Regions from separate parts of the Variovorax defluvii genome, predicted to be linked through region 1. Evidence: riboswitches for the same ligand, from Rfam matches in the RefSeq annotation. Region 1 holds a riboswitch; the other holds the start of a gene.
What was found. Region 1 has a riboswitch for thiamine pyrophosphate ahead of thiC (phosphomethylpyrimidine synthase ThiC). Riboswitches for the same ligand answer to the same signal wherever they lie in the genome.
Positions count from the first base shown of each region.

Region 2: another riboswitch for thiamine pyrophosphate. It lies ahead of ABEA07_RS22195 (purine-cytosine permease family protein); the one in region 1 lies ahead of thiC (phosphomethylpyrimidine synthase ThiC).

Region 1 covers NZ_BAABGJ010000072.1:9,344-23,646, reverse strand. The annotation lists gene can (carbonate dehydratase) at 1-319, shown strand, start outside; gene aceK (bifunctional isocitrate dehydrogenase kinase/phosphatase) at 330-2,141, shown strand; gene ABEA07_RS19565 (acetyl-CoA C-acyltransferase) at 2,187-3,371, shown strand; gene ABEA07_RS19560 (hypothetical protein) at 3,475-3,990, shown strand; gene ABEA07_RS19555 (acyl-CoA dehydrogenase family protein) at 4,237-5,367, shown strand; gene iaaH (indoleacetamide hydrolase) at 5,614-7,092, shown strand; gene ABEA07_RS19545 (YchJ family protein) at 7,162-7,590, shown strand; gene ABEA07_RS19540 (DUF3047 domain-containing protein) at 7,780-8,628, shown strand; gene ABEA07_RS19535 (rhodanese-like domain-containing protein) at 8,631-9,608, shown strand; TPP riboswitch at 9,636-9,743, shown strand; gene thiC (phosphomethylpyrimidine synthase ThiC) at 9,824-11,707, shown strand; gene ABEA07_RS19525 (HAD family hydrolase) at 11,748-12,440, shown strand; gene ABEA07_RS19520 (hypothetical protein) at 12,450-12,647, opposite strand; gene ABEA07_RS19515 (AraC family transcriptional regulator) at 12,723-13,787, opposite strand; gene ABEA07_RS19510 (isovaleryl-CoA dehydrogenase) at 13,918-14,303, shown strand, end outside.
Region 2 covers NZ_BAABGJ010000077.1:24,657-38,959, reverse strand. The annotation lists gene ABEA07_RS22205 (FAD-dependent oxidoreductase) at 1-689, opposite strand, end outside; gene thiD (bifunctional hydroxymethylpyrimidine kinase/phosphomethylpyrimidine kinase) at 740-1,585, shown strand; gene ABEA07_RS22195 (purine-cytosine permease family protein) at 1,530-2,849, opposite strand; TPP riboswitch at 2,933-3,046, opposite strand; gene ilvD (dihydroxy-acid dehydratase) at 3,138-4,832, opposite strand; gene ABEA07_RS22185 (LysR family transcriptional regulator) at 4,931-5,893, shown strand; gene lgt (prolipoprotein diacylglyceryl transferase) at 5,893-6,726, shown strand; gene ABEA07_RS22175 (leucine-rich repeat domain-containing protein) at 6,786-8,339, opposite strand; gene ABEA07_RS22170 (GntR family transcriptional regulator) at 8,613-9,281, shown strand; gene ABEA07_RS22165 (malonyl-CoA decarboxylase) at 9,281-10,753, shown strand; gene ABEA07_RS22160 (Bug family tripartite tricarboxylate transporter substrate binding protein) at 10,835-11,827, shown strand; gene ABEA07_RS22155 (enoyl-CoA hydratase/isomerase family protein) at 11,841-12,602, shown strand; gene ABEA07_RS22150 (malonate--CoA ligase) at 12,613-14,151, shown strand; gene ABEA07_RS22145 (carbon-nitrogen hydrolase family protein) at 14,294-14,303, opposite strand, start outside.

The DNA of each region.
Region 1 (14,303 bases):
GCTCAACGCCTTGCCGGAGGCGCTGCGTGCCAATGCGCTATGCGAGCTCAACGTGACGGAGCAGGTGATCAACGTCGCGGTCAGCACTGTCATGGAAGACGCCTGGAGCCGCGGACAGGCCGTGGCCATCCACGGCTGGGCCTTCGGCGTGCACGACGGGCTGCTGCAGGACCTGGGCATGACACTCGACGGCTCCAAGCCCATGGAGGCCCTGTACGAAGCGGCCGTGGAGCGCATCCGCCACAAGTGGAGCAAGCGGGCCGAGGAGCAGAAGGCCCAGCAGCAAGCCGGATCCGGCGAGGCACAGCCGGCCGCCTGAGCGCGCGGACATGTTCCCGCAGCGCCTCGACTCGCCCCTCGCCTACGACATCGCGAAGGCGATGCGCGACGGTTTCGACCGCCACTACCGTCTGTTCCGCGCCGAGTCGGCACGGGCCAAGCACCGGTTCGAGACGGCCGACTGGTCGGGCCAGCAGCGCGCGCAGCGGGAGCGCATCGAGTTCTATGACCTGCGCGTGAGCGAGGCCGTTGCGCGCCTGGAAAAGGAGTTCAGGGCCGGCGAGCAGCCCATGGACGTGTGGCACCAGGTCAAACTGCACTTCATCGGCCTCCTGGTCGACCACCACCAGCCCGAATTGGCCGAGACCTTCTTCAACTCGGTGACCACCAAGATCCTGCACCGGGCCTACTTCCAGAACGACTTCATCTTCGTGCGGCCCGCCATCAGCACCGAGTACCTCGAGCCGCGTGGTGCGCCGACCTACCGCGCCTACTACCCCGAGCCGCACACGCTGGCCGCAACGGTGCGCCAGATGCTGGAGGATTACGCGCTGCTGGGCCGCTTCGCCGACATCCAGCGGGATGCGGAGCGCGTGGCCGCCGCCATTCTCGGACGCTTCCACCAGGTCAAGCTGCGGGCCAACTTCCAGCTCCAGGTGCTGTCGGGGTTGTTCTACCGGAACAAGGGCGCCTACGTGGTGGGAAAGATCATCAACGGCTTCATCGAGCTGCCGCTGGCCCTGCCGGTCCTGCACGACAGCGCCGGGCGCTTCTACATCGACGCCGCCCTCTTCGGCGAGGAAGACCTGCAGATGCTGTTCAGCTTCGCGCGGGCCTACTTCATGGTCGACATGGAGGTGCCATCGGCCTACGTGCAGTTTCTGCGCTCGCTGATGCCGCGCAAGCCGCGGGCCGAGATCTACAACGCCCTGGGGCTGGCCAAGCAGGGCAAGACGCTCTTCTACCGCGACTTCCTCTACCACCTGAACTACTCGACCGACAAGTTCCGCATCGCGCCCGGTATCAAGGGCATGGTGATGCTGGTGTTCGACCTGCCTTCCTTCCCCTACGTGTTCAAGGTGATCAAGGACTTCTTCCCGCCTCAGAAGGACACCACGCGCGAGCAGGTCAAGAGCAAGTACCTGCTGGTCAAGCAGCACGACCGCGTCGGCCGCATGGCCGATACGCTGGAGTACAGCAAGGTCGGCTTCCCGATGGACCGCTTCGAGCCGGAGCTGATCGAGGAGATCCGCAAGTTCGCACCCAGCCAGCTGGAGATCGGCGACCGCGACGGCAACGGGGAAATGGAAGTGGTGCTCAAGCACGTCTACATCGAGCGCCGGATGATCCCGCTGAACATATACCTGCAGGAGGCCTTCGACCAGTTGGAGCACCCCGAGCATGCCCAGCGCGCCGGCAAGCAGCTCGAGCATGCGGTGGTCGAGTACGGCAATGCCATCAAGGACATGGTTGCGGCCAACATCTTTCCCGGCGACATGCTCTGGAAGAACTTCGGCGTCACCCGCGGCGGCAAGGTGGTGTTCTACGACTACGACGAGATCGAGTACCTCACCGAATGCAACTTCCGCCGCGTGCCCCCGCCGCGCAACGAAGAAGACGAGATGAGCGGGGAGCCGTGGTATTCGGTCGGCCCGAAGGACGTGTTCCCCGAGACCTTCGGCCCCTTTCTGCTGGGCAACGAGGCGGTGCGAAAAGCCTTCATGGCCCACCATGCCGACCTGCTCGACGCCAGCTTCTGGCAAAGCCACAAGCAGCGCATCCAGGCCGGCCAGATGCTCGACGTGTTCCCCTACGACGAATCGCAGCGCTTCCGTCACGACGGCCGCGAGACCTATTTCTGAATCCACCGTACCCCGACCTCAACCTGACCCCCCAAGGAGATCCACATGTCCGAATCCATCGTCATCGTCGGCGCCGCCCGCACCCCCATGGGGAGCTTCCAGGGCGACTTCTCTTCCCTCGCAGCCCATGACCTCGGCGGCGTGGCCATCAAGGCAGCGGTCGAGCGCGCAGGCATCGCGCCCGGGGCGGTCGGCGAAGTGCTGTTCGGCAACTGCCTGATGGCCGGCCAGGGCCAGGCCCCGGCGCGCCAGGCCGCCTACAAGGGCGGGCTGCCCGACAGCGCAGGCGCCGTCACCCTGAGCAAGATGTGCGGCTCGGCCATGAAGGCCGCGATGATGGCGCACGACATGCTGCTGGCCGGCACGCACGAGGTGATGGTGGCGGGCGGCATGGAGAGCATGACCAACGCGCCCTACCTCATGCTCAAGGGCCGCGGGGGCTACCGCATGGGCCACGACCGCATCTTCGACCACATGATGCTCGACGGCCTGGAAGACGCGTACCAGCCTGGCCGCAGCATGGGCACCTTCGGCGAGGACTGCGCCGCCAAGTACCAGTTCACGCGCGCCCAACAGGACGAGTTCGCCATCGCCAGCGTGGAGCGCGCCAAGGCGGCCACCAGCTCCGGCGCCTTCAAGGCCGAGATCGCACCCGTGCTCGTCAAGGGCCGCGCCGGCGAGACGCTGATCGAGATCGACGAGGGCCCGGGCAAAGTCAAGCTCGACAAGATCCCCTCGCTCAAGCCGGCCTTCAAGAAGGAGGGCGGGACCATCACGGCCGCGTCGAGTTCCTCGATCAACGACGGCGCGGCGGCGCTGGTCATGATGACCGAGAGCACCGCGAAAAGGCTCGGCGCCAGGCCGATCGCCCGCATCCTCGGCCATGCCACCCACGCGCAGCAGCCCGAGTGGTTCTCCACCGCGCCGGTCGGCGCCGTGGCCAAGCTCTTCAAGAAGACCGGCTGGGGCGTGAAGGACGTGGACCTGTGGGAGGTCAACGAGGCCTTCGCCGTGGTGCCGATGGCGCTGATGCACGAACTCGACGTGCCGCATGCGGCGGTCAACGTGCACGGCGGCGCCTGCGCCCTGGGCCACCCGATCGGCGCGAGCGGCGCGCGCATCATGGTCACTCTCATCCATGCGCTGCAGCAAAAGGGCAAGAAGCGCGGCGTCGCCACGCTGTGCATCGGCGGCGGCGAAGGCACCGCTGTCGCGCTCGAACTGGTCTGAATCCGCGCAGGCACGATAAGTGCAATTCGAGAGCGAGCGATGGCGGTGATGCGAGCAAGGGGCACTGTCATTCGATGTGCAGTCGACCCTTGCCGGAGTGTTCATGCCGTCTTCGATCTCGAAGGTCCAGTGTCGCAAGCTTCGCGCCCTCCTGGCGAAGGGGCGCATCGTTTCGTTCTACAGCTACCTCGCCGACCACGGCTACTACTACGCGTGCTGGGCGGCGGGCGATGTCGACAGCGCCGATGCCGGCTTGCGCGGCGGCTCGGTGCCCGGCCTGTCGCAGGAGACCGCACTGCGCTTGACCGAGACCGAGCTCGTCAAGATCCGCGAGGCCATGGCCAGCGCCTATCTCTCGGCCCTGGAAGCGCAGTTGACGCAAGGCGACCCCATCACGCGGGACGTCACGGCGGAAGAAACCGCCGCCTTCCATGGCGATGTCTTTCGTTCTCACTTTCTCGGCCTCAAGGACTGGACGCTCTATCAGCCCTTCGAGCAGCAGGAGAAGGCCGGCGGCATCGAGGCCGTAGAGCGCTACTGGCAAACGGTGTTGCGCACCAGCGCGCAGCTCAGCGCGCGGGCCCTCGCGAGGTCCGCCGCCTTGCTGCAGGCCGCCTGAACCTCCTGACAATTTTGCAAATGCCGACGCGGGTCGGTGACATTTCTTGGCCCGGACTGCCGATTCATGTCGGGCGCATGCGCTACCTAGAATGCGGTGTTAATCCATTCCAGGAGACGCCCGCCATGCATCCGGCCTTCCATCGCAGCGCACTGGCCGCGCTTCTCTGCGCCGCCTCCGTTGCCAGCGCCGCATCGAGCCAAGCCCGTTTCGACGCTTCGAAGTAGGCCTCATCCAGGAACTGCCATGCTGCTGACACCCGACCAGGAAGCCATCCGCGACGCGGTGCGCGCTTTCGCACAGGAGCAACTGTGGCCCCACGCGCCGCGCTGGGACCGCGAGCACCTGTTCCCCAAGGAGGCCCATGCCGGCCTCGCGGCACTGGGCGCCTACGGCATCTGCGTGCCCGAGGAGGACGGCGGCGCCGGCCTCGACTACCTCAGCTTGGCGCTGGTGCTGGAGGAGATCGCGGCCGGCGACGGCGGCACCAGCACCGCCATCAGCGTCACCAATTGTCCCGTCAATGCCATCCTCATGCGCTATGGCAATGCGGCGCAGAAGAAGAAATGGCTGCAGCCGCTGGCGCAGGGCCAGATGCTCGGCGCCTTCTGCCTGACCGAGCCGCAGGCCGGCAGCGATGCATCGTCGCTGCGCACCACCGCGCGCAAGGAAGGCGACGGCTGGGTGATCGACGGCGTCAAGCAGTTCATCACCAGCGGCAAGAACGGGCAGGTCGCGATCGTCATCGCGGTCACCGACAAGGGGGCGGGCAAGCGCGGCATGAGCGCCTTCGTCGTGCCGACCGACGCACCCGGCTACACCGTGGCCAGGCTGGAGGACAAGCTCGGCCAGCATTCCAGCGACACCGCGCAGATCAACTTCGACGGCTGCCGCATCCCGGCCGGGAACCTGATCGGCCAGGAAGGCGAGGGCTACAAGATCGCGCTCGGCGCGCTGGAAGGCGGCCGCATCGGCATCGCGGCCCAGAGCGTGGGCATGGCCCGCAGCGCCTTCGAGGTGGCGGTCGCTTATGCCAAGGAGCGCCAGGCCTTCGGGCAGCCCATCTTCGAACAGCAGGCTGTGGGCTTTCGCCTGGCCGACTGCGCGACGCAACTGGAGGCCGCACGCCAACTGATCTGGCACGCGGCCAGTCTGCGCGATGCCGGCCGGCCCTGCCTGAAGGAAGCGGCCATGGCCAAGCTCTTCGCCAGCGAAATGGCCGAGCGGGTCTGCAGCGCGGCTATCCAGACGCTGGGCGGCTACGGCTACGTCAACGACTTCCCGCTGGAGCGCATCTACCGCGACGTGCGCGTGTGCCAGATCTACGAGGGCACCTCGGACATCCAGAAGCTGCTGATCCAACGCGCGCTGGTCTAGGCTCTCCCCCCGGCTCCCCCACTTCGTGTGGTCCGCCAACCCCCTCACCGGGGGCGCACCCAGCGGCCCGGCAAAGCCGGTTCCGCGGGTGCTCCCGAACGGGCTGGCTTCGCAGCCGGCGCCAGGGCGGATGACAGACAGGCGCCGGCGGGGGGCGCAACATGGGGGCTTCGCTTCACGGAGGAGTCCGTCATGTTCCTTTCTCTTCGGGTCCCGGCCCCTCGCGCCCTGGGCGCAGCGCTGTCCATGCTGTGCGCGGCCGTCCTGGCGCGGCCTGCGCTCGCGCAGGCTGCGCCGCTGGACATCGCGACGCTCACCGCCACGGACGCCGCCGCGCGGCTCTGTGCCGGCTCGTTGACCAGCGAGCAACTGGTCTCGGCCTACCTCGCGCAGGCCAAGGCCAAGGTGCAGCTCAATGCCTTCATCACCCTGGACGAGGCTGGTGCGATGAAGGGTGCGCGCGCGGCCGATGCGGCGCGCCGGCGCGGCGGGCCCTGCAAGCCCCTGGGCGGGCTGCCGGTGGTGATCAAGGACAACATCCAGGTCCAGGGCCTGCCCGCGAGCGCCGGCACGCCTGCACTCAAGGGCTTCGTGGCGAGCGCCGACGCGCCGGTGGTGGCCAAGCTGCGCGCGGCCGGCGCCGTGGTGCTGGGCAAGACCCACATGCACGAGCTGGCCTTCGGCGTCAGCGGCTATAACCCGGCCTTCCAGAGCGGACCCGAGGTGGGCGTGCGCAATGCCTATGACCCGAGCCGGGTGGCCGGCGGGTCTTCCTCCGGCAACGGTGCGGCCCTCGGGGCGCGCATGGCGCCGGCGGCCCTGGGCACCGACACCGGCGGCTCGGTGCGCATCCCCTGCGCCTTCAACGGCTGTACGGCGCTGCGTCCCACCGTGGGCCGCTACTCGCAACGGGGCATCGTGCCGATCTCGCACACACGCGACACCGCCGGGCCGATGGCGCTCTCGGTGGCCGACCTGGCCTTGCTGGACCGGGTCATCGCCGGCGGCGCGCCGGTGGTGGCGGCCAACGTGAGGCGTGTGCGCCTTGGCGTGGTGAAGGCCTTCTATGCCAATCTCGACGAGGACACCCGCACGGCCACCGAGGCCGCGCTGGCCAGGCTGCGCGACGCGGGCGTCACGCTGGTCGACGTGGACATGCCGCAGTTGTCCGAACTCAATGCAGCGGTGAGCTTCCCGGTCGCCCTTTACGAGATCCACGACGACCTGTCGGCCTACCTCGCGCGCTACCGCACCGGCGTCGACATCCGCCAGGTGGCGGCTGCCATCGCCAGCCCCGACGTCAAAGGCACCTTCGAGGGCCTGGTGCTGCCGCGCAAGCTGCCGGCGGAGAAGGGGGTGGTCGATGCCAAACCGGGGTACGAGAACGCCATGCGCAAGGCGCGGCCGGCACTGCAGAAGCTGTACGCCGAGACCTTCAGGAAGCATCGGCTCGACGCGCTCGTCTTCCCCACCGTGCCGCGCGTGGCGCTGCCGGCCACCCCGGAGTCCAGCAGCATCGAGAACTTCGGCCTGCTGATCCAGAACACCGATCCCGGCAGCAACGCCGGCATTCCGGGGCTGCAACTGCCCGCGGGGCTGGGGGCCACCAGCGGCCTGCCGGTGGGGCTGGAACTGGATGGGCCGGCCGGCAGCGACCGGCGCCTGCTGGCGGTGGGAATGGCCGTGGAGGAGGTGCTCGGGCGCGTGCCGGCGCCGGCGAAGTAGGAATCCCGCGGTGCTCGGCGCCCCCGCCGCCGGCGCGGGGGGCAAGGCAGGGGGACAATGCGCGGCGCCATGCCCAGACCCTCCTCGGACCCCTGCCCCTGCGGCCGCCGCGACCCCCGCGGCACCGCGCTCGGCTACGCCGCCTGCTGCGGCCGCTACCTGGACGACTTCGGGCGCACGCCCGCGCCCGATGCCGAATCCCTGATGCGCTCGCGCTACACCGCGTTCGTGTGCGAGCGCGCCGACTACTTGCTGGCCACGTGGCACCTGTCGAAGCGGCCCGAGCGCCTGGACTTCGAGGCAGGCACCCGATGGCTGGGCCTGGAGGTGCGCACCCATCGCGCCGTCGATGCGGACCATGCCGAGGTGGAGTTCGTCGCCCGCCAGCGTGGCCGCTCCGGCGCGGCCACGCGATTGCACGAGCGCAGCCGCTTCGTGCGCGAGGCGGGGGAGGGCGGCATCCTCCGTTGGTACTACCTCGACGGCGATCTGCGCTGATTCGTTCCGGCCGCCCTGGCAGCGCGAACGTCCCGTGCAGGCGGAGCGTCGCGCTACGGTTTCGATAGCGTGGGGCGCAGATTGTGCGCGAAAAGGAGACAGTCCGATTCCTTCCGGCTACTTTATCGGCGGCGTGTTCGCCCTCACACTCCCCTGCAGACTCAAACAGAAACTACGACAGAGGGCACCATGGCAGCGCACAACACGATCACTCCGACCATTCACCGCTGGATCGCCGCGGTGATGGCCGCGCCGATCGCCGCTGCCGCGCTCTGGCTCGCCGCACCCTCCGCTGCCCGCGCGGATGAGGCGGTCGTCACCCCTTTCTCCACCGCGCGCGGCACCCAGGCGCCCGAGCCCTGGCGCTTCGCCACCCTGCCCGGCAAGACGCCGACCCGCTTCGAGGTAGTCCAGGAGGGCGGCAAGAAGGTCCTCAAGGTCGAAGCCGACGGGTCCTACGGCAACCTGGTGCACGCCACCCGCGTGCCGCTCAACCCCTCCACCACCCTGGCCTGGCGCTGGCGCGTCGACACCTTCGTGCAGGACGCCGACCTGCGCAGCCGTGCCGGCGACGATGGCGCGGCCAAGCTGTGCGTCTTCTTCGACTTCCCGGCCGATCGGCTCTCCTTCGGCGAGCGCACCAAGATCTCGCTGGCACGCCGCACCACCGGCGAGGAGGTCCCCACCGAGGCGCTGTGCTACGTGTGGGACGGCAAGGAAGCCAAGGGCACCCAGTTGGTCAATGCCTTCACGCGCCGTATCCGCATGGTCGTGCTGGAATCCGGCGCGGCCGGCGCGGCCGGCACCGCCGGCCATTGGCTCGGCGAGCGGCGCAGCCTGCTGGCCGACTACCGCCGTGCCTTCGGCGACGAAGCCGGCGACACGCTGCCCGACGTGATCGCGGTGGCGGTCTCGGCCGATGCCGACAACACGCAGGGCCGCGGCCTGGCCTATTTCTCCGACATCGACCTGCGCAGCTTCCCCAGCACGCGCAGCGCCGCGGCCGCCCTCCCAGCACGCGCCGGCACAGGGGAATAGCGATGAACGATCTCGTTGCTCTTCTTTCCGCACAAGGCGCCGTCGTGGTCTTCCTGGTCACGGCGGCGACGCGCCTGGGCGCGCCGGTGCCGGCGGCGCCTTTCCTGGTCGTGGCCGGTGGCCTGGCCTTCGGTGGCCAGTTGTCCTTCGGCGTGGTGCTGCTGGCCGCCGTGTTGGGCAACATCGTCGGCGACGGCGCCTGGTTCCTGGCCGGGCGCCGCTGGGGTTACAGCGTGATGCGCCTGCTGTGCCGCATCTCGCTGTCTGCCGACACCTGCGTGCGGCGCAGCGAATCCATCCTCGGCCGCTGGGGCGGCCTGTCGCTGATCGCGGCCAAGTTCGTGCCGGGCGTGTCGGTGGTGGCTCCGCCGATGGCGGGCGCGCTGGGCATGTCGAACACGCGCTTCCTGACCTACGAGACCGGGGCGGCGCTGATCTGGTCGCTGGGCTTCATGGGGTTGGGCGCGCTGTTCCACGCGGCCATCCAGGACGTGCTGGCCGTGATGTCCAGCGTCGGCCTCACGGCCACCCTGGTGGGTGCGGTGCTGCTGGCGGCCTTCGTCGGCTGGCGGTACCGCACGCGCCGCATCGAGCGGCAGGCCGAGGACGTCGAGCACATCGATGTGAGCGCGCTGCGCCAGGCCTTCGAGGCCAGCCGGCGCCTCACGGTGGTCGACCTGCGTTCGGCGGACACGCGAGCCATCGATCCGCGCGTGCTGCCCGGTGCCGTCGCCATCGGCTACGGCCAGTTGCCGGAGCGCCTGGACGAACTGCGCGCCGCGCGCGAAGTGGTGGTGTTCTGCGACTGCCCGAACGACGAGACGGCCATCGCCGCCGCGCGCCTCTTGACGCAGGCTGGCCTGCCGCGCGTGCGCGTGCTCGCCGGCGGCATCGCGGCCTGGGTGGCGGCCGATGCGCTGGCTTCGGCGCCGGCGCCTCTTTCAGGCGACGTGCCGGACGTTGCTGCGCACGCCGCTTGATCCGTTTCGCCCTCGCGGCCTAGAATCCACCCCGCTCCGGGGTGCACGCAGGGCGCGTGCTGAGATGGCCAGGTGGGCCGAACCCGCGAACTTGATCTGGTTCATGCCAGCGTAAGAAGAGCTGCGACTCCCCGGCCACGGAACGTTCTATTTTCCGCCGCGCCGATCCTGGAGCGATTGCGGAGCACCCGTCCAACCCTGAAGGAGTGCCCCGCATGAATGCCGTCGACAAGTTCGCCTCCCTGCTCACGCTGACCCGCGAGCCTTTTCCCGCTTCCACCAAGAGCAGCATCGCCAGCCCCCGGCGTCCCGACGTCCGGGTGCCGGTGCGCGACGTCCGCCTGACCAACGGCGAGGTCGTGTCGCTCTACGATACCTCCGGCCCCTACACCGATCCCGCAGCCGAGATCGACGTCCGCCGCGGCCTGCCCAGCGTGCGCGGCGCCTGGATCGCCGAGCGCAACGACACCGAGGCCTACATCGGCCGCATGCGCCAGATGCTGGACGACGGCGCCACCCACGCCGACCGCGATGCGCAGAAGCTGGCCGAGCTTCGCGCAGCCGCTTCCGGCCTGCAGCGCCAGCCGCGCCGTGCGATCGCCGGGCGCAACGTGACCCAGATGCACTACGCGCGCCGCGGCATTGTGACGCCCGAGATGGAATACGTCGCCCTGCGCGAGAACGGCCGGCGCGAATGGATGGCCGAGTACCTCGCCGACGCTGCGCGCGAGAAGCGCCTGGCCGGCCACCCGATGGGCGCGCAGATCCCCAGGCTCATCACCCCCGAGTTCGTGCGCGACGAAGTGGCGCGCGGCCGCGCCATCATCCCCGCCAACATCAACCACCCCGAAGTCGAGCCGATGGCCATCGGCCGCAACTTCCTGGTGAAGATCAACGCCAACATCGGCAACTCGGCCGTCACCTCCAGCATCGAGGAGGAAGTGGAAAAACTCGTGTGGGCGATCCGCTGGGGCGCCGACAACGTGATGGATCTTTCCACCGGCCGCAACATCCACACCACGCGCGACTGGATCGTGCGCAACAGCCCGGTGCCCATCGGCACCGTGCCCATCTATCAGGCACTCGAGAAGGTGGGCGGCGTGGCCGAGGACCTGAGCTGGGAGATCTACCGCGACACGCTGATCGAGCAGGCCGAGCAGGGCGTGGACTACTTCACCATCCATGCGGGGCTGCGCCTGCCCTTCATCCACCTCACGGCTGACCGCCGCACCGGCATCGTCTCGCGCGGCGGCTCGATCATGGCCAAGTGGTGCATCGCTCACCACAAGGAGAGCTTTCTCTACACGCACTTCGAGGACATCTGCGAGATCATGAAGGCCTACGACGTGAGCTTCTCGCTCGGCGACGGGCTGCGCCCCGGCTGCGCCGCCGACGCCAACGACGAAGCCCAGTTCGCCGAGTTGCGCACCCTGGGCGAGCTCACCCAGATCGCATGGAAGCACGACGTGCAGACCATGATCGAAGGCCCCGGCCATGTGCCCATGCACATGATCCAGGCCAACATGGACGAGCAGCTCAAGCACTGCCACGAGGCCCCCTTCTACACACTGGGTCCCCTGACCATCGACATCGCACCGGGCTACGACCACATCGCCAGCGCCATCGGCGCCGCCATGATCGGCTGGGCCGGCACCGCGATGCTGTGCTACGTCACCCCCAAGGAACACCTGGGCCTGCCGGACCGCGAGGACGTGAAGCAGGGCATCATCGCCTACAAGATCGCGGCCCATGCGGCCGACGTCGCCAAGGGCCACCCGGGTGCGCGGGCGCGTGACGACGCGCTGTCCAAGGCGCGCTTCGAGTTCCGCTGGCAGGACCAGTTCAACCTGGGCCTGGACCCGGACACCGCGCGCGAATTCCACGACGAGACCCTGCCCAAGGACGCCAGCAAGGTGGCGCATTTCTGCTCCATGTGCGGCCCGAAGTTCTGCTCGATGAAGATCACGCAGGAAGTGCGGGAGTACGCGGCCTCGCGCGGGCTCGGCGAGGACGAGGCCGTGGCCGACGGCATGGCCGGCAAGTCGGCCGAGTTCAAGGCGGCGGGCGGGGAGATGTACATCCCGATCCGATCCAGCTGAGCGCGAGCGGGGGTTGGGGGGCGGTTGGTAGCATCGCCCGATGCCTTCCATCCCCTTCGACGCCGTCCTCTTCGACTGCGACGGCGTGCTCGTCGACTCCGAACCCATCACCAACCGCGTGCTCGCCCAGATGCTCGGCGAGCTGGGCTGGCAACTCAGCACGCAGGAGGCGATGCGCCTTTTCATCGGCAAGGCGGTGCGGGACGAGGGCGCGCTGATCCATGCGAAGACCGGCTTCACCCTCACCCCCGAGTGGCTCGCCGCATTCCGCGAGCGGCGCAACGCGGCGCTCGACAGCGACCTGGTCGAGATCGCCGGCGCCCCCTTGGCCGTGCGCACCTTGCATCGCGCGCTGGATGGCCGCATCGCCTGCGCCTCGGGCGCCGACCGGCACAAGGTGCGGCTGCAACTGGAAAAGGTGGGGCTGCTCGACGCCTTCGACGGCCGCATCTTCAGCGGCCATGAAACGCCGCGCTCCAAGCCGGCGCCCGACGTCTACCTGGCGGCGGCCGAGGCGCTGGGCGTGGACCCGGCCCGTTGCGCGGTGGTGGAGGACACGGTCACCGGCGCCACCGCCGGCGTCGCGGCCGGCGCCACGGTGTTCGGCTACAGCCCGAGCGACCTGGGCCACAGCGGACCGGAGGCGCTGCGCGCGGCCGGCGTGGCCCACGTGTTCAACGACATGGCGCAGTTGCCCGCGCTGCTGGCGGCCTGGCCGGACATGACGGCGTGATCGGCCCGATCAGTCCCGCGTCTGGAAGGCGGCCTTGGCCACCGCGGCCAGCGCCTGCGTCATGGCTTGCGCGCGGCCCGACAGGAAGTGCGCGCTGAGCTGGTCGGCGTTCTTGACGATGCTGGGGTGAACCCGTGAGCGGCCCGAGGTGGCGGCGAACTCGATCAGCGCCGCGTATTCGGAGGTGTCGGTGTCGGGAATCTGCATGCCCGCGATCCTAGGGGCAGAAACAGCCCTCTCCGGCCGGCGCACGACGCAAGGCGGCCACACTGGCAAACTTTTTCACAATTTCTCGGCGTTCGCCAGCCCCGGCTCCGGCTCATTCGCCCCGGCGCGCCGGAAGGCCCCCGGGGTCATCCCGGACCAGGCCCGGAACGCACGCGAGAAGCTCTTCTCGTTGCGGAAGCCCACGCCCAGCGCGATGTTCTTGATCGGCCGCGCGGTGCGCCGCAGTTGCTCGGCCGCCTGCTCGTGGCGCACCGCATCCTTGAGCTGCTGCAGGGTGAGACCCTCTTCCTGCAACTGCCGGTGCAGCGTGCGTGCCGAGACATGGAGCAGCCCGGCCAGCGACTCCGCCGTCGCGCCCTGCCGGCCCTGCGCGCGCAACAGCTCGCGTACCCGCTGGCCGAGCAGTCGGTCGCGGCGGTACTGCAGCACGGTCAGGGGAAGGGCACGGCGCAGCATGGTCCGCAGCGCCTGCTCGTCGCGGCGCAGTGGCATCGCCAGGTAGCGCTCGTCGAAGCTGTAGCTCGCGGTCTCGGCGCCGAAATGCAGTTCCCCGTCGAACATGTACGGGTAGGCATCTCGGTGCGGCGGGGGCTCGAAAGGGAAGCGTGCACTGCGCAGCGACACGCGCGAGTCGATCGCCCACGAGGCGTAGCCGTGCAGGAAGCGCAGGTTCGACACCAGGCAGAACTCGCGCAACGGGCCCAGGGCACGGTTCTCGCGGATCGTGACCGTGGCCACCCCGTCCGCCACCGTGAGCGCGAGGGCGATGTCTTCGGTCAGGAGCCGGTGGTGGCGGCACCAGCGCTTGATGGCCACACCCAGGTCGGGCGAGCTCAAGGAAGCCCGGCACAGCATGCCGTAGGTGCCCCAGGGCAGGCGGCGGCTGAACCAGCCCAGCGCCTCGTCGTCCAGCTCCTGCATCGCATGCGCGGACAGCGCCTCGAACTGGGCTGCTGTCACCCGTGCATGCGCTTTCGCCAGATCCCGCGGCGCAATCTGTGCCTGTGCCAGGGCCTCGGAGGGGTCCATGCCGTAGCGCTCGTAGCCCAGTACGATCGCTCGGACGAAGGCCATGGGCGTGGCCGCGCGGCGAGCCGGCTTGAAGGGGGAATGGGGCATCGGGACCGGGAAATTCTGTGGCGCAATATGCAACCATTGTGACGCCAATTGCAACGGCAGCCGGCGTAAGCTGCCGGCTGCCGCGCGGGATTTCCGGCGCGATCGAACTTGCACCCCAGGAGACAGCCCCATGCATGACCCCGGCCTCAACTTCGACCTCGGCGAGACCATCGACTCGCTGCGCAGCGCGATCGCCGACTTCGCCGCCCACGAGATCGCGCCGCGCGCCGCCGAGATCGACCGCGAGAACCTCTTCCCGCACGACCTCTGGAAGAAGCTCGGCGAGCTCGGCCTGCACGGCATGACGGTCAAGGAGGAATACGGCGGTACCGAGCTCGGCTACCTCGCCCACATCGTGGCGATGGAAGAGGTCTCGCGCGCCTCGGCCTCGGTGGGCCTGTCCTACGGCGCCCATTCCAACCTCTGCGTCAACCAGATCCACCGCAACGGCAGCGAGGCCCAGAAGAAGAAGTACCTGCCCAGGCTGGTGAGCGGCGAGCACGTCGGCGCGCTGGC
Region 2 (14,303 bases), on a different contig from region 1:
GGCGCATGCACGCGGATCACCTCGCCGCGCACGCCGCGCAGCGCGTTCCATTGCGGGCGGGCGCCGAGGCCGCGGCAGTCGATCACGCGCTGGTCCGGTGCGGGCGAAGAAAAGTCGTCGAGGCTGCGCGGCGTGTTCCAGCGCAGCGCGACGTTCGGGAGGCCTTCCAGCGTGGCGCGCAGGGCCGCGAGCAGCGCGCGGTTGTCCAACTGGCCTTCGTCCGGCAGCAGCAGGCCCTGTGCGAAGCGCGTGCCCAGCGAAGGTTCGAGGGCCGCGATGCCGGCGGCATCCAGCGTCTTCATGGCGGGCAGCTCGGGCACCTGCTCGCCGGTGCGCGCGAGCACGCGGGCCAGCCGCGCGGCCTCGGCCGCATCCTGGCGATGCCACAGCACCAGCGTGCCTTCGCGCTGGAAGAACACGGGGCCGGCCAGCTCCGCGAGCAGGGCGGGCCAGCGGTCGAGTGCGTGGTGGCCCATGCGCACCACCGAGGGCGGGGCGACGGCCGACTCGGCCAGCGGCGCCAGCATGGCGGCCGCCACGCGTGCGGCCGCGCCATCGGCCTCCGGGCCGCCGGCATCGAAGAGTTCGACGCGGCAGCCGCTTCGGGCGAGCGACACCGCCAGCAGCCGGCCCATGAGGCCGGCGCCGAGAATGGCGGCCGAGCGGAAAGGCATCTCTGGCGCGCTCATCGTCGGGCCCTCCGGCAGGGGGCGGTGCGGCGTGGCCGATAATTTTCCGCATGACCCTCGCATCTTTCCGTTACGCCCGCGTGCTCTCGATCGCCGGTTCCGACAGCGGCGGCGGCGCCGGCATCCAGGCCGATCTCAAGACCTTCCAGGCGCTCGGCTGCTACGGCATGACGGCCATCACCGCGCTGACGGCGCAGAACACCCTGGGCGTGTCCGGCATCCACGGCGTGCCGCCGGATTTCCTGAAGGCGCAGATCCGCGCGGTGGTGGAGGACATCGGCGTCGACGCGGTCAAGCTGGGCATGCTGCATGCGCCCGAGGTGGTGGAGGTGGTGGCCTGGGCCATCGACCACTACCGGCTGCCGAACGTGGTGCTCGACCCGGTGATGGTCGCGACCAGCGGCGACCGCCTGATCGCGAAGGAGACGGTGCAGGTGCTGGTGCGCGAGCTGTTTCCGCGCGCCGTCGTCGTCACGCCCAACCTCGACGAGGCGGCCTTGCTGATCGGCCGCCCGATCGATGGGGTCGATGCGTTGGACGATGCGGCCAGCGAGCTGCTCGCGCTGGGCGCACGCGCCGTGCTGCTCAAGGGCGGCCACTTGCCGGGCGATGACGTGGTGGACCTGCTGGCCGAGGCCGATGGCGAGCGCCTGCGGCTGTCCTCCCGGCGCATCGCGAGCCGCAACCTGCACGGCACGGGCTGCACCTTGTCCTCGGCCATCGCCTCGCACCTGGCGCTGGGCTACGCCTTGCCCGAGGCGGTGGAGCGCGCGCGCGGCTATGTCGTGGCCGCGATGGCGGCCGGTGCGGACGTGCAGGTGGGTGCGGGCCATGGTCCCCTCAACCACGGCTTTGCGCCAGTGCCGATGGTCCGCCTGCCGCGGACTGGCGCGTGAACCAGGCCAGCACGAATGTGAAGGCCAGCGTGGGCAGGGCCGAGCCAAGCTGAGGCGCCCACCTCGCACAGCCGTGGTAGACGGCGATGCCGGCGATCCAGATCAGCGCCGCGCCCAGGCCCACCCGGCGCGTGCCGGTCGAGGCCGGTGCCTCGCCGGTGCCCAGTCGCCCGAGGATCACGCCGTAGAGCGGCACGAAGACCGAGCTCAGCAGCAGCAGGAAGGGCTCCAGCGTGTGCATGGGCAGCACCAGCGCGAAGGCGATGCACAACACCGCGAGCGCGAGGCCCCAGCGCCTGACGCTCCAGCGCGGCTTCAGGCTGTGCGACGAGACGGCGCCGGAGTACACGTCGCCGTAGGCGTTGTCCAGTTCGTCGATGAGGATGAGGCCCAGTGCCACCAGACCGCCCTGCGCCAGCAGCAGGGCCGTGACCAGGTTGCTGCCGGGCTCGGCCGCGCTGGCGACCATCACGCCCAGCCCATAGCACCAGATGTTGGCGAGTGCGTAGCCCAGCCAGGTGCCGCTGAAGGCGCCGCCCAGCCCGCCGGTGCTGCGCTTGCCATGGCGCGCGTAATCGGCGACCAGGGGCAGCCAGGAGACGGGCATGGCGATCACCAGGTCGAGTGCGCTGAACAGGCCCATGCTGCCGTTGCCGGGGCGCGACCAGAAGGCGTCCAGGCCCTTGGCCTGCAACTGCCCGGCAAACTGCCAGGTGAGCCACAGCAGCGAGAGCACCACCAGCGGCAGGCCGAAACGGCTGACGAAGCGCCGCACCAGCTTGACCATGGAGCCGGCCAGCAGCGCCAGCAGCACCGCGCCCCACAGCAGGGTGGTGAAAAAGCCGCCCATGGGCCCGTCCAGCGACCAGCCGAAGGCCTGCTTGCCGATGGCCTGCGTGCCCTCGCGCATGATCACCAGCTCGAAGGTGGTCCAGCCGATCAGCTGCACGATGTTGAGGATGACCGGCAGGCGCGCGAAGGCGCTGCCGTAGGTGGCATGCATGAGGCCTGCACTGGCCAGGCCGCTCTCGCAGCCCAGGCGCGCGGTCCAGGCCAGAAGGCCGGCGCCGACGCAGGAGCCCAGCACGATCGCGATGACCGCGTCGCGGGTGCCCACCGCGGGCACCAGGTAGGCGCCGATCTGCATCACCAGCAGCCCGACGCCGAGGCTGAACCACAGCGACAGGTGGTCATGCCAATGGAAGACGCGGCTGCCCGCGGCGAGCGGCGTCAGCGCCTCGTTGTTGTCAGTCGTGGTTGCCATCCATTTGCTCCAATGCAAAGTGTTTGGCAGGTGGGCGAGGCCACGGCATCAGGACCGCCACGCGAGAAGAGAAAAAGACGTGGCGGCCGCCGGACCAGCTTCCCTGCGCGAGGATTACCTCAGTCAGGTTCAAAGGGACTCTCTCAGCCGGCCTGCCACACGAGATGTGTCGCGGGTCGGCACCCCTAGCGGTTTGCTTCAGTCGGTCTGGCGAAGCAGGTCGGATTGTAGGCTCTGCTGCGCCCGGCCCGGAAAGGGGGCCCCGCGACGATGCGCGGCGCCCAGGCCTCAGAAGTTGTCCAGCACCGCCCCCGAGCTCGCACTCGACGCATTGAAGGCGAACTTCGCCTGCACCCCCCGCGTATAGCGCGGTGCCGGCGCCTTCCACCCCGCACGGCGCTTCTCGATCTCGGCCTCGGGCACGTTGAGCTCCAGCTTGAGTTGGTGCGCGTCGATGGTGATCGAGTCGCCCTCGTTGACGAAGGCGATGGTGCCGCCGGCCGCCGCTTCCGGCGCCACGTGGCCGACCACCATACCCCAGGTGCCGCCGGAGAAGCGGCCGTCGGTGATCAGGCCCACGCTTTCGCCCAGGCCGGCACCGATCAGCGCGCCGGTGGGGGCCAGCATCTCGGGCATGCCGGGGCCGCCCTTGGGGCCGAGGTAGCGCAGCACCATCACGTCGCCGGCCTTGATCCTGCCGTCGAGGATGGCCTGCAGGGCCGACTGCTCGTCGTCGAAGACACGCGCCGGGCCGGTGATGACGGGGTTCTTCAGGCCGGTGATCTTCGCCACCGCGCCCTCGGGCGACAGGTTGCCCTTGAGAATGGCCAGGTGGCCTTCGGCATACATCGGGTTGCTGATCGGGCGGATCACGTCCTGGTCGGCGCGCGGCTGGTCCGGCACGTCTTTCAGCACCTCGGCGACGGTCTGGCCGGTGATGGTGATGCAATCGCCGTGCAGCAAGCCCGCGTTGAGCAGCACTTTCATCACCTGCGGGATGCCGCCTGCCTTGTGCAGGTCGACCGCGAGGTACTTGCCGCTGGGCTTGAGGTCGCAGATCACCGGCACCTTCTTGCGCATGCGCTCGAAGTCGTCGATGGTCCACTCCACCCCGGCCGCGTGGGCGATGGCCAGGAAGTGCAGCACCGCATTCGTCGAGCCGCCGGTGGCCATGATCACCGCCACCGCGTTCTCGATCGCCTTCCTGGTGACGATGTCGCGCGGCTTCAGGTCTTTCTTGATCGCCTCGATCAGCACCTTGGCCGATTCCCTGGCCGAGTTCTCCTTCTCGTCGTGCGGGTTGGCCATGGTGGAGGAGTAGGGCAGCGACATGCCCAGCGCCTCGAAGGCCGAGCTCATGGTGTTGGCGGTGTACATGCCGCCGCAGGAGCCGGTGCCGGGGATGGCGCGCTTCTCGATTTCCTTGAGGTCCTCGTCGCTCATGTTGCCGGCGGCGTTCTGGCCCACGGCCTCGAAGACGCTCACGATGTTCAGATCCTGGCCCTTGTAGTGGCCCGGCAGGATGGTGCCGCCGTACACGTAGATGGCCGGCACGTTGGCGCGCAGCATGCCCATCATGCCGCCGGGCATGTTCTTGTCGCAGCCGCCGACGACCAGCACGCCGTCCATCCACTGGCCGCCGACGCAGGTCTCGATGCAGTCGGAGATGACTTCGCGGCTGACCAGCGAGTACTTCATGCCCTCGGTGCCCATGGCCATGCCGTCCGAGATGGTGGGCGTGCCGAAGACCTGCGCGTTGCCGCCCGCTTCCTCGATGCCGGCGATGGCGGCATCGGCCAGCCTCTGCAGGCCGGAGTTGCAGGGGGTGATGGTGCTGTGGCCGTTGGCCACGCCGACCATCGGCTTCTTGAAGTCCGCTTCCTCGTAGCCCATGGCGTAGAACATGGAGCGGTTCGGGGCGCGCGACTTGCCCTCGACGATGTTGGCGCTGCGGCGGTTGATCTGGATCGGTTTGGTGTCCATCGTGTCTCTGCTCGTGGGGAAAACGGGAGCGCCAAGTATCGGACGATTGACTGATTGCTTCCAATCCGATTTTCATGGCCGATTGATATGCTCGGCGAATGAAAGAGATCGAGCTGCGTGCGTGGCGCCAATTCCTCGCGGTGGCGGAGGAACTGCATTTCGGGCGCGCGGCGCAGCGCCTGCACATGACGCAGCCACCCGTCACGCAGGCCATCGCGCAATTGGAAAGGAACTTGGGCGTGGTGCTCTTCGACCGCACGCGGCGCCGCGTTGCACTCACGCCGGCCGGCGAGGCGCTGCTCCCGGAGGTGCGCGAGCTGCTGTCACGCGCGCAGGCGCTGCCCGTGCGGGCACGCGCGGCGGCGGCGGGGGAGGTGGGCCGGGTGCGGCTCGCCTTCGTGTCCACCATCGGCTTCGAATGCTTGCCGGCCTGGGTGCGCGCGTTTCGCACGCAGTGCCCGGAGGTCGCGCTCGAGCTGGTGGAGGCCACCGGCGACGTGCAGTTGGAGGCCTTCGCCCGCGACGAGATCGATGCCGGGCTGATGCTGCATTCGCCCGGCTTCGCGCCGCCCGGCCTGGAGCAAATGCCGGTGGCGCAGGAGCCTCTGGTCCTGGCGCTGCCGGCACGGCACCGGCTGGCGCGGATCGCGCAGCCGGTGCTGGCCGAGGTGCTGGACGAGCCGCTGGTCATCTTCCCGCGCCGCATCGTGCCCTCGCTGCACGACGCCATCTTCGGGCTCTACCATGCGGCCGGCCGCGCGCCGCGGGTGTCGCAGGAAGCGATCCAGATGCAGACCATCGTCAACCTGGTCTGGGGCGGGCTGGGGGTGGCCTGGGTGCCCGAGAGCGTCACCCAGTTCCGGCGCAGTGGCGTGGTCTACCGCGCGGCGGCCGAATTCGCACCGGCCGCCCGCCGCCGCCGGCCGGCGCTCCCGGGCTGCGAGACCAGCCTGGTCTGGCCCGCCGGCACCGGCAATGCGGCGATCGCCCGCTTCGTGCAATTCATCCGGTCGCAAGGGGATGTCACGGCCGGACGAAGTGCCGTTGGCACAATAGCCTGATGCTCATGTACCCGCAGATCAACCCGGTTGCCTTGCAACTGGGGCCGGTCGCCATCCACTGGTACGGCCTGACCTATCTGGCCGCCTTCGCGCTGTTCTACTTCCTCGGCATGCGCCGCCTGCGGCACGAGCCCTTCCGCTCCATCACCGGCCCGGGCGCATGGACCCGCAAGGACGTGGAAGACATCCTCTTCCTCGGTGTGATGGGCGTGATCGTCGGCGGTCGGCTGGGCTACTGCCTCTTCTACAAACCCGGCTACTACCTCGCCCATCCGCTGGAGATCTTCTTCATCTGGCAGGGCGGCATGAGCTTCCACGGCGGCCTGCTCGGGGTGATCGCTTCGATGGCCTGGTTCGCCCGCAGCCGTTCGAGGCCCTTCTGGCAGGTGATGGACTTCGTCGCCCCCTGCGTGCCCACCGGCCTGGCGGCGGGCCGCGTCGGCAACTTCATCAACGGCGAGCTGTGGGGGCGCTTCAGCAGCCCCGATCTGCCCTGGGGCATGGTGTTCCCGCAGAGCGGCTCGATGCTGCCGCGGCACCCTTCGCAGGTCTATCAGTTCCTGCTCGAAGGGCTGCTGCTGTTCGTCATCCTGTGGCTCTACGCGCGCAAGGACCGGCGCGAGCGGCGCGTGTCCGCGGTGTTCCTGATCGGCTACGGCGTGATGCGCTTCACCGCGGAGTTCTTCCGCGAGCCCGATGACTTCCTGGGGCTGCTGGCGCTCAACATGAGCATGGGGCAGTGGCTGTGCGTGCCGATGATCGCGTTCGGGATCTGGCTCTACGCCAGCGCGCCCGCTGCGCGGCCCGCATATGGAGTGAGCCGGCCGGGCTGAATGCGCGACGGTGGGCGAGGCTGAATCGTCCACTGCCTTCGCGCCACCTTGCGGACGGCTCAGTGCATGTTGTCGTCCGGCTTCTCGTGGGGCGGTCGTCCTCTCTGAATCCGGTCCCGTGCTTTCAGGCCCTCTTCGTGGGCACTCTTGTTGAGAAGTGGCAAGGTCATCAACATCGCTTCTTCGCCGTTCATCCGGATGGCGAACTGGGCTGCATAGGCGGCGACATCCGACGGAACGGCGCCTGATCCGACGCCTCGCAGGCCGGCCAGGAGTGCCCTCATGTTTCCTCCTATGAGTGCGGCCTTGTCCTCGTGATCGCGCTCCATGCGTTTCCGGAAGTTCGCCGAAACCTGCGTCACGAGGGCCGCGTAATTGGGGTGCTTCGCAGGGAAATGCGCCTGCAACATTTCAGCGAGCTTATCCAGGTGAGGGTTGGACAGGCTTTGCAGCGTGTTGTTGGCCTGAATGGCGCCGACCAAGGGTTTGTAGCACTCGTCTCTTAGATATGGCAGCGTCACGCAAGTGAGAATCTCGTTTTTCTCGAATACGGAGGCCAGTGCGTGGATGCACTGATCGTCCATATTGCACTGATCGAGATCGAGTGTCTGCAATTTCGGGTGAGCGGCGAGAGACAGCAGCACCGGCGCCGCAGGTGCAAACAGAAAGTTCCTTGCAAGATCGAGGTCACAAAGGCTTTCCAGGCTCAAGAGCTGCGCCAGCCCCGGAGCTTCTGAATTCAGGCCTCGGCCAAGGCTCGGCCAACAGCCACGGAGCGAAAGGTGGGTCAGTGTGCTCTTGTCCTGCAAAGCGATGTGAAGCTGTGAGCAGTCTTCGTCGAGCAGCGGAATATTGTATAAACAGAGATTTTGAATCGTCGACTGCTTCGCCAGGAATGCGAAATAGGGTTCGATTGTCTTGCACGACTTGAATCCCAGCGTGGCAATCGTGGTCTGCTTCGTCAGTGCTTCCGCGATAGACACATGCTGCTCGGGAGAGCCGTCGAGTGAAATAAGATGTAGCTCGGTCAGTTGCGAGGCAAGCAGGATCTTCTCAAGAACCGGAAGGGCATCCTTCATGTGCCCGAAGTACAGGCTTTTCAGCGGCAGTCGTGCACAAGGCCCAAGGTCGGGTGTGAGATCGAAGGCGCACGAATGGATGTCCACGGACTGCAACGCAGGCATCCGACTCAAGATCTCGAACAACATGTGGATTTCATCTTTGCCGCGGAATTGCTGTTGCACCAGGCAAAATTTGCTGATCGGATTGCGGCCCAGCGTGATTGTGAGTGCGTCGAGCAAGGTGTTTAGCGCAATCGACAGATTGCCGTTGGCGCTCTTGAAATTGATGTCAAGCAATTCAATTTGGGGAAGAACGTCGATCAGCACCGTTGTCTCCCCATGGAACATGCATTCGACGAAGAACGCATTCAGCTCGACTGCCTGCGGGGTGCGCTGGGGATTTTGGAAGAATTTATTGATCAATGCACTGAAGGCCCTGGATCTGTGCGTCGAGGGAGTCTTGAGCGTCAGCGGTAGGTTTTCTATCCAATTGCTGGAGTTTGATGAAACTGGCGGAAATTTGGTGAAGTCGCGCTGGCCCAGAGGATTCATGAGAAGCTTTCCTGCATTTGCTAAGACATCCAGGCAAGTGCATGGACCAAGGTAGGTGACGCCCTGCTTTGCGTAGTTCCGGTCCTGGGCGGCTGAAGGTTCAAGCGAGCCGGCAAGTGCAGGCAACAGATGACCGTCGCTTCGGGCGCTCGCGTCGGCATCCTCGAAAGGCAGGAAACCTGCAGCGGTCCTGCCGCGTTCCAGAAGTGGAGAGCGCCATAATTACGAGTAATTACCAGTAATCACGGTGCGTGGACCTGCTACAACAGCGCCATGCGCGTGGTCCACAACTCCCTGCACGACGAGGTCGCTGCCACATTGCGTGAGGCGATCTTCTCCGGCACCCTGGCCCCCGGCAGCTTCGTCGACGAGGCGGCGTTGTGCGAGCGCCTTTCGATCTCGCGCACCCCGTTGCGCGAGGCGCTCAAGGTGCTGACGGCGGAGGGCCTGCTGCGCCACGAGCCGCGCCGCGGCTGCTTCGTGGCCGAGGTCACGCAGAAGGACCTGGACGAGATCTTCCCAGTGATCGCGCTGCTCGAAGGCCGCTGTGCCTGGGAGGCCGCCCGCAACGCCAGCGACGCCGAACTCGACGCGCTGGAAGCCCTGCACGACAAGCTGGCGCGCCATGCGCGCGCGAAGCGCATCAACGAGTACTACACCACCAACTACGCCATTCACGAAGCGATCATCATGCTCGCGGACAACCGCTGGCTGGCGCAGGTGATCGGTGACCTGCGCAAGATCCTCAAGCTCGCGCGCCTGCAGCAGCTGCATGCGCCGGGCCGGCTGGAGCAGAGCCTGTCGGAGCACCTCGCGGTGTTCGCCGCGCTCAAGGCACGCGACAGCGACGGTGCCGAGGCCGCGATGCGCACCCACCTGAACCGCCAGCGCGAGGCCCTGCGGGCCGTGGCGCTGCAACAGAAAGCGAAGCTGATTTCATGATGACCAACGCCTCCGACTGGATCACGCGCAAGGTCTCGCGCCTGCGTCCATCCGGCGACGCCGGGGCCGGCCAATCCGAAGGTGAGGGCGCCAAGGCGCCGAAGGCCACCAGGGCGGCCGTCGCCCCCCGTCCTGTCGCGGAGCGCCTGGAGGCCACGCTGCGCCGCCACGGCGAGGCGCTGGCGCCGCGCGCCCTGCGCCGGGCACTGGCCGACCTGCAGGCGGTGATCGATCCGCGCATCAGCGAGGTCGAAGCCGGCCGCCGCGCCCGCGAGGTGGTCCAGTGGTACGCAGGCCGCGAACTCGACGAGCGCCGCGACGTGTGGCTGCTGATGAGCGAGCGCTTCGCGCCCGATGTCGGCAAGGTCAGCAGCGCGCGCGACCGCCACCAGGCCGCCATGGGCACACCCGAGGAAGCCCAGGCCGAAGTGCACTTGCGCCGCGCCCTGGTGTCGCCGCGCGCGCGCCTTTTGCAGCGCTTCGCCATCGACCCCGACGGCATGCGCTTCCTGGTCGACCTGCGGGCCGAGCTGCTGCCGTACCTCAAGAGCGACCGCCGCCTGCTGCCGCTGGACGCCGAGCTGGAGCACCTGTTTTCCACCTGGTTCGACGTCGCCTTCCTGGACCTGCGGCGCATCAGCTGGGATTCGCCGGCCTCGCTGATCGAGAAGCTGATCCAGTACGAGGCGGTGCACGACATCAAGAGCTGGGCCGACGTGAAGAACCGGCTGGACAGCGACCGCCGCTGCTATGGCTTCTTCCACCCGCGCCTGCCCAACACGCCGCTGATCTTCGTGGAGGTCGCGCTGGTGGATCGCATCAGCGACGGGATCGTGCCGCTGTTGGACGAGGCGGCCGCGCCGGTCAAGGCCGACCGGGCCACCACCGCCATCTTCTACTCGATCAGCAACACGCAGAACGGGCTGCGGGGCGTGAGCTTCGGCGATTCGCTGATCAAGCGGGTGGTCGAGACGCTGCAGGAGGAGCTGCCGCGGCTCAAGGTCTTCGCCACGCTGTCGCCGATCCCGGGCTTTCGCGGCTGGCTCGGCAAGCAGGCCGAGGCGCTGCTGCAGCGCCTGGACGAAAAGCGCCAAGCCGAGCTGGGCCGTGCCATCGGCTCGCTGCCGCCCACCGCCGAGCGCCTGCTGGCCGCGGCGGAGGAGGGCGCCTCGCTCGATGCCAAATCGCCGGTGCGGCAGTTCCTGATGAATGCCGCGGCCGAGTACCTGGGCCGCGCCACGGCCGACGGCAAGCCCGTGGACCCTGTCGCGCGCTTCCACCTGGGCAACGGCGCGCGGGTCGAGCGGCTCAATTGGGCCGGCGACCCCTCGCCCAAGGGCGTGAAGCAGTCCTACGGGATGATGGTGAACTACCTCTACGATCTCAAGCGTATCGACAAGCATCGCGCCCTGCTGGCGCAGGGCAAGGTGGCGGTGTCGGGCGATGTGGACGATCTTTTTCTCAAGGGTTGACGTACCCTGACCCTCGAGGGGCCTTTTTCCTGCGCGCCGTGGGCCCCGGCGCCTTCGACCACAAGCACAGGAGACAGACAGATGAATTCAAGCTTCCAGCGGCGCGACGTGCTGCGTCTGGCCGCGGCCGGTACCGCGGCCGCCGTGCTCGGCGTTCCGGCACGCGCGCAGTCGGGCTGGCCGACCAAGCCGGTGACGCTGATCGTGCCCTTCCCGGCCGGCGGCGGCACCGACGCCTTCGCCCGCCCGCTCGCGGCCCAGTTCGCCAAGGTGGCGGGTCAGTCGCTGGTGATCGACAACCGCGGCGGCGCCGGCGGCACCCTGGGCGCGAGCATCGCGGCCAAGGCGCAGCCGGATGGCTACACCCTCTTCATGGGCGCGGTGCACCATGCGATCGCGCCCTCGGTCTACCCCAAGCTCGAATACGACATCGAGAAAGACTTCGTCCCCCTGATGCTGCTGGCCAGCGTGCCGCAGGTGGTGGTGGTCAATCCCAGGCGCGTCAGCGCGGCCACGCTCAAGGAGTTCGTCTCCGAGGTCAAGCGCAACCCGGGCAAGCTGAACTACGCCTCGGCGGGTGCCGGCACCTCGCACCACCTGGCCGGCGAGCTGTTCAAGCTCCAGACCAGCACCTTCATCACCCACATTCCCTACCGCGGCGCGGGCCCGGCGCTGTCGGACCTGATCGCGGGCAACGTGGACTGCATGTTCGACGGACTGGGTTCCTCGGCCCAGCACATCAAGGCCGGCCGCATCAAGGCCCTGATGGTCGCGGGCAACAAGCGCAACCCCGCGCTGCCCGACGTGCCCAGCGCCACCGAGGTCGGACTGCCGGACTACACCGTCACCACCTGGTACGGCCTGTGGGCGCCCAAGGGCACGCCGGCCGATGCGCAGGCGAAGATCGTGGAAGACATGCGCAAGGCCCTGGCCACCGACGAGCTCAAGACGATCTGGGCCGGCAACGGTGCCGAGATCCCCAACCTCACCATGGCGGCCTATGGTGGCTTCGTCAGTTCCGAGGTCAAGCGCTGGGCTTCGGTGGTGAAGGCGTCGGGGGCCAAGATCGAATGATCCCCCTCGATTCATGACGGCCGGCCTCGTCAGGCTGGAGTGCGAAGGGGCGATCGCCTTCGTCACCCTCTGCCATCCGGGCCGGCTCAATGCCATGTCGCGTGCCATGTGGCGCCAGTTGCGCGCGGCGGTCGAGACCGGCATCGCCTCCGATCCGGCGCTGCGCTGCGTGCTGGTGCGCGGGGAGGGCGGGCAGTTCTGCGCCGGTGGCGACATCTCCGAGTACCCGGGCTTTCGCTTCGACGAAGCTTCGCTGCGCGAATTCCACGAGAACGAGGTCTGGGCGGCGCTGGCGGCCCTGCGGCACTGCGAGCTGCCGCTGGTCGCGCAGATCGAGGGCGCCTGCATGGGTGCGGGCCTGGAGATCGCGAGCTGCTGCGACATCCGCCTGGCCGGCGAGGGCGCCAGATTCGGAGCGCCCATCGCCAGGCTGGGCTTCCCCATGGCGCCGCGCGAGGCGGCCCTGGTGCGCGGCGCGGTCGGCGACGTGCTGGCGCGCGACATGCTGCTGGCCGCCGGCGTGCATGGCGCCCGCCGGCTGTACGACGCCGGCTTCCTGCTGCAGGTGCTGCCCGACGCAGAGCTCGCCGCCAAGGCGCTGGCCCACGCGCAGCGCATCGCCGCGCTGGCGCCCGAGGCGGCCCGCGCCAACAAGCGCATCCTGGCGGCCGCGTCCGTCGAAACTCTGCTCGCAAGCGCCTACGATTACGCCGATTCGCCCGAGCACCGCGAGGGCATCGCGGCCTTCCTGGCCAAGCGCCCGCCCGTCTTCTGAAACCGAAGCCATGATCGACCCCAACGCCAACCTCTTCGCCGTGCTGCGCGCGGCCTTCCCATCGGACCTCGACGCCATCGCGGTCGAGACCGACGACGGCCTCTACTACTCCTGGCGCGACCTCGACCGCGCCAGCGCGATGATCGCCAACCTGCTCGAGGCGCTGGGCCTCGAGGCCGGCGACCGCATCGCGGTGCAGGTGGAGAAGTCGGTCGAGGCCATGATGCTGTACCTGGCCACCTTGCGCGCGGGCTACGTCTTCCTGCCGCTCAACACCGCCTACCGCGAGGCCGAGATCGAATACTTCATCGGCAATGCGGAGCCGGCGGTGGTGGTGTGCACCAGCGCCAACGCCGGGTGGGTGGCGCCCATCGCCACCGCGGCCGGCACCCGCCACGTGTTCACCCTGGACGACGACCGCAAGGGCACGCTGCTGGCGGTGGCGGCCCAGTGCAGCGATCAGCACCGGGTGGCGCAGAAGCGGCCGGACGACCTGGCCGCCATCCTCTACACCAGCGGCACCACCGGGCGCAGCAAGGGCGCGATGCTCACGCACCACAACCTGCGCTCCAATGCCGAGGTGCTGAAGGACTACTGGGGCTGGCGCAAGGGTGCCGACGTGCTGATCCACGCGCTGCCCATCTTCCACGTGCACGGGCTCTTCGTCGCCATCCACGGGGCGCTCATCAGCGGCAGCCCCATGATCTGGTTCAACCGCTTCGATCCCAAACGCGTGGTGGCGCGGCTGCCGGACGCCACGGTGTTCATGGGCGTGCCGACGCTCTACGTGCGCATGCTGGCGGAGCCCACGCTCACGCGCGAGGCCTGCAACGGGATGCGCCTGTTCATCTCCGGCTCGGCGCCGCTGCTGCTGGAGACCTTCGAGGCCTGGCGCGAGCGCACCGGCCACACCATCCTGGAGCGCTACGGCATGAGCGAGACCGTCATGCTCACCTCCAACCCCTACAGCGCGGTGCAGGGCGAGCGCCGCGGCGGCACGGTGGGCTTCCCGCTGCCGGGCGTGAAGCTGCGCGTCGTCAGCGACGCCGGCGAGCCCTGTCCCCGCGGCGAGATCGGCCACATCCAGGTGGCGGGGCCGGGCGTGTTCGCGGGCTACTGGCGCATGCCGGAGAAGACGAAGGAGGAGTTCACCGACGACGGCTTCTTCAAGACCGGTGACGTCGGCCAGATCGACAGCCTGGGCTACGTCACGATCGTGGGCCGCAGCAAGGACCTGATCATCAGCGGCGGCTACAACGTCTACCCGGCCGAGGTCGAGGGCTACATCAACGCGCTGGCCGGCGTGGCCGAAAGCGCCCTGGTGGGCGTGCCGCATCCGGACTTCGGCGAGGTCGGGGTGGCGATCGTGGTGCCCAAGCCCGGCGCGGCGCTGAAGGGCGAGGCGGTCATCGGCGCGCTCAAGTCCAAGCTCGCCAACTTCAAGATCCCCAAACGCTGCTTCGTGGTCGACGAACTGCCGCGCAACACCATGGGCAAGGTGCAGAAGGCGCTGCTGCGGGAGCAGCACAAGGGGCTGTTCGCCGGGTAGGCGATCGCATCCCGGCGGGTCGCATCCGGTGGCGCCCGCTGCCGACCCGTCGCAGATTCAAGTCGCCAGCCCGTTCATCGGTCCCGTGCGCGGGCACTTCAGGCGCTCGGCGATGGCGGATTCCATGGCAGGCCTGGGCGCGTCAGACCGTG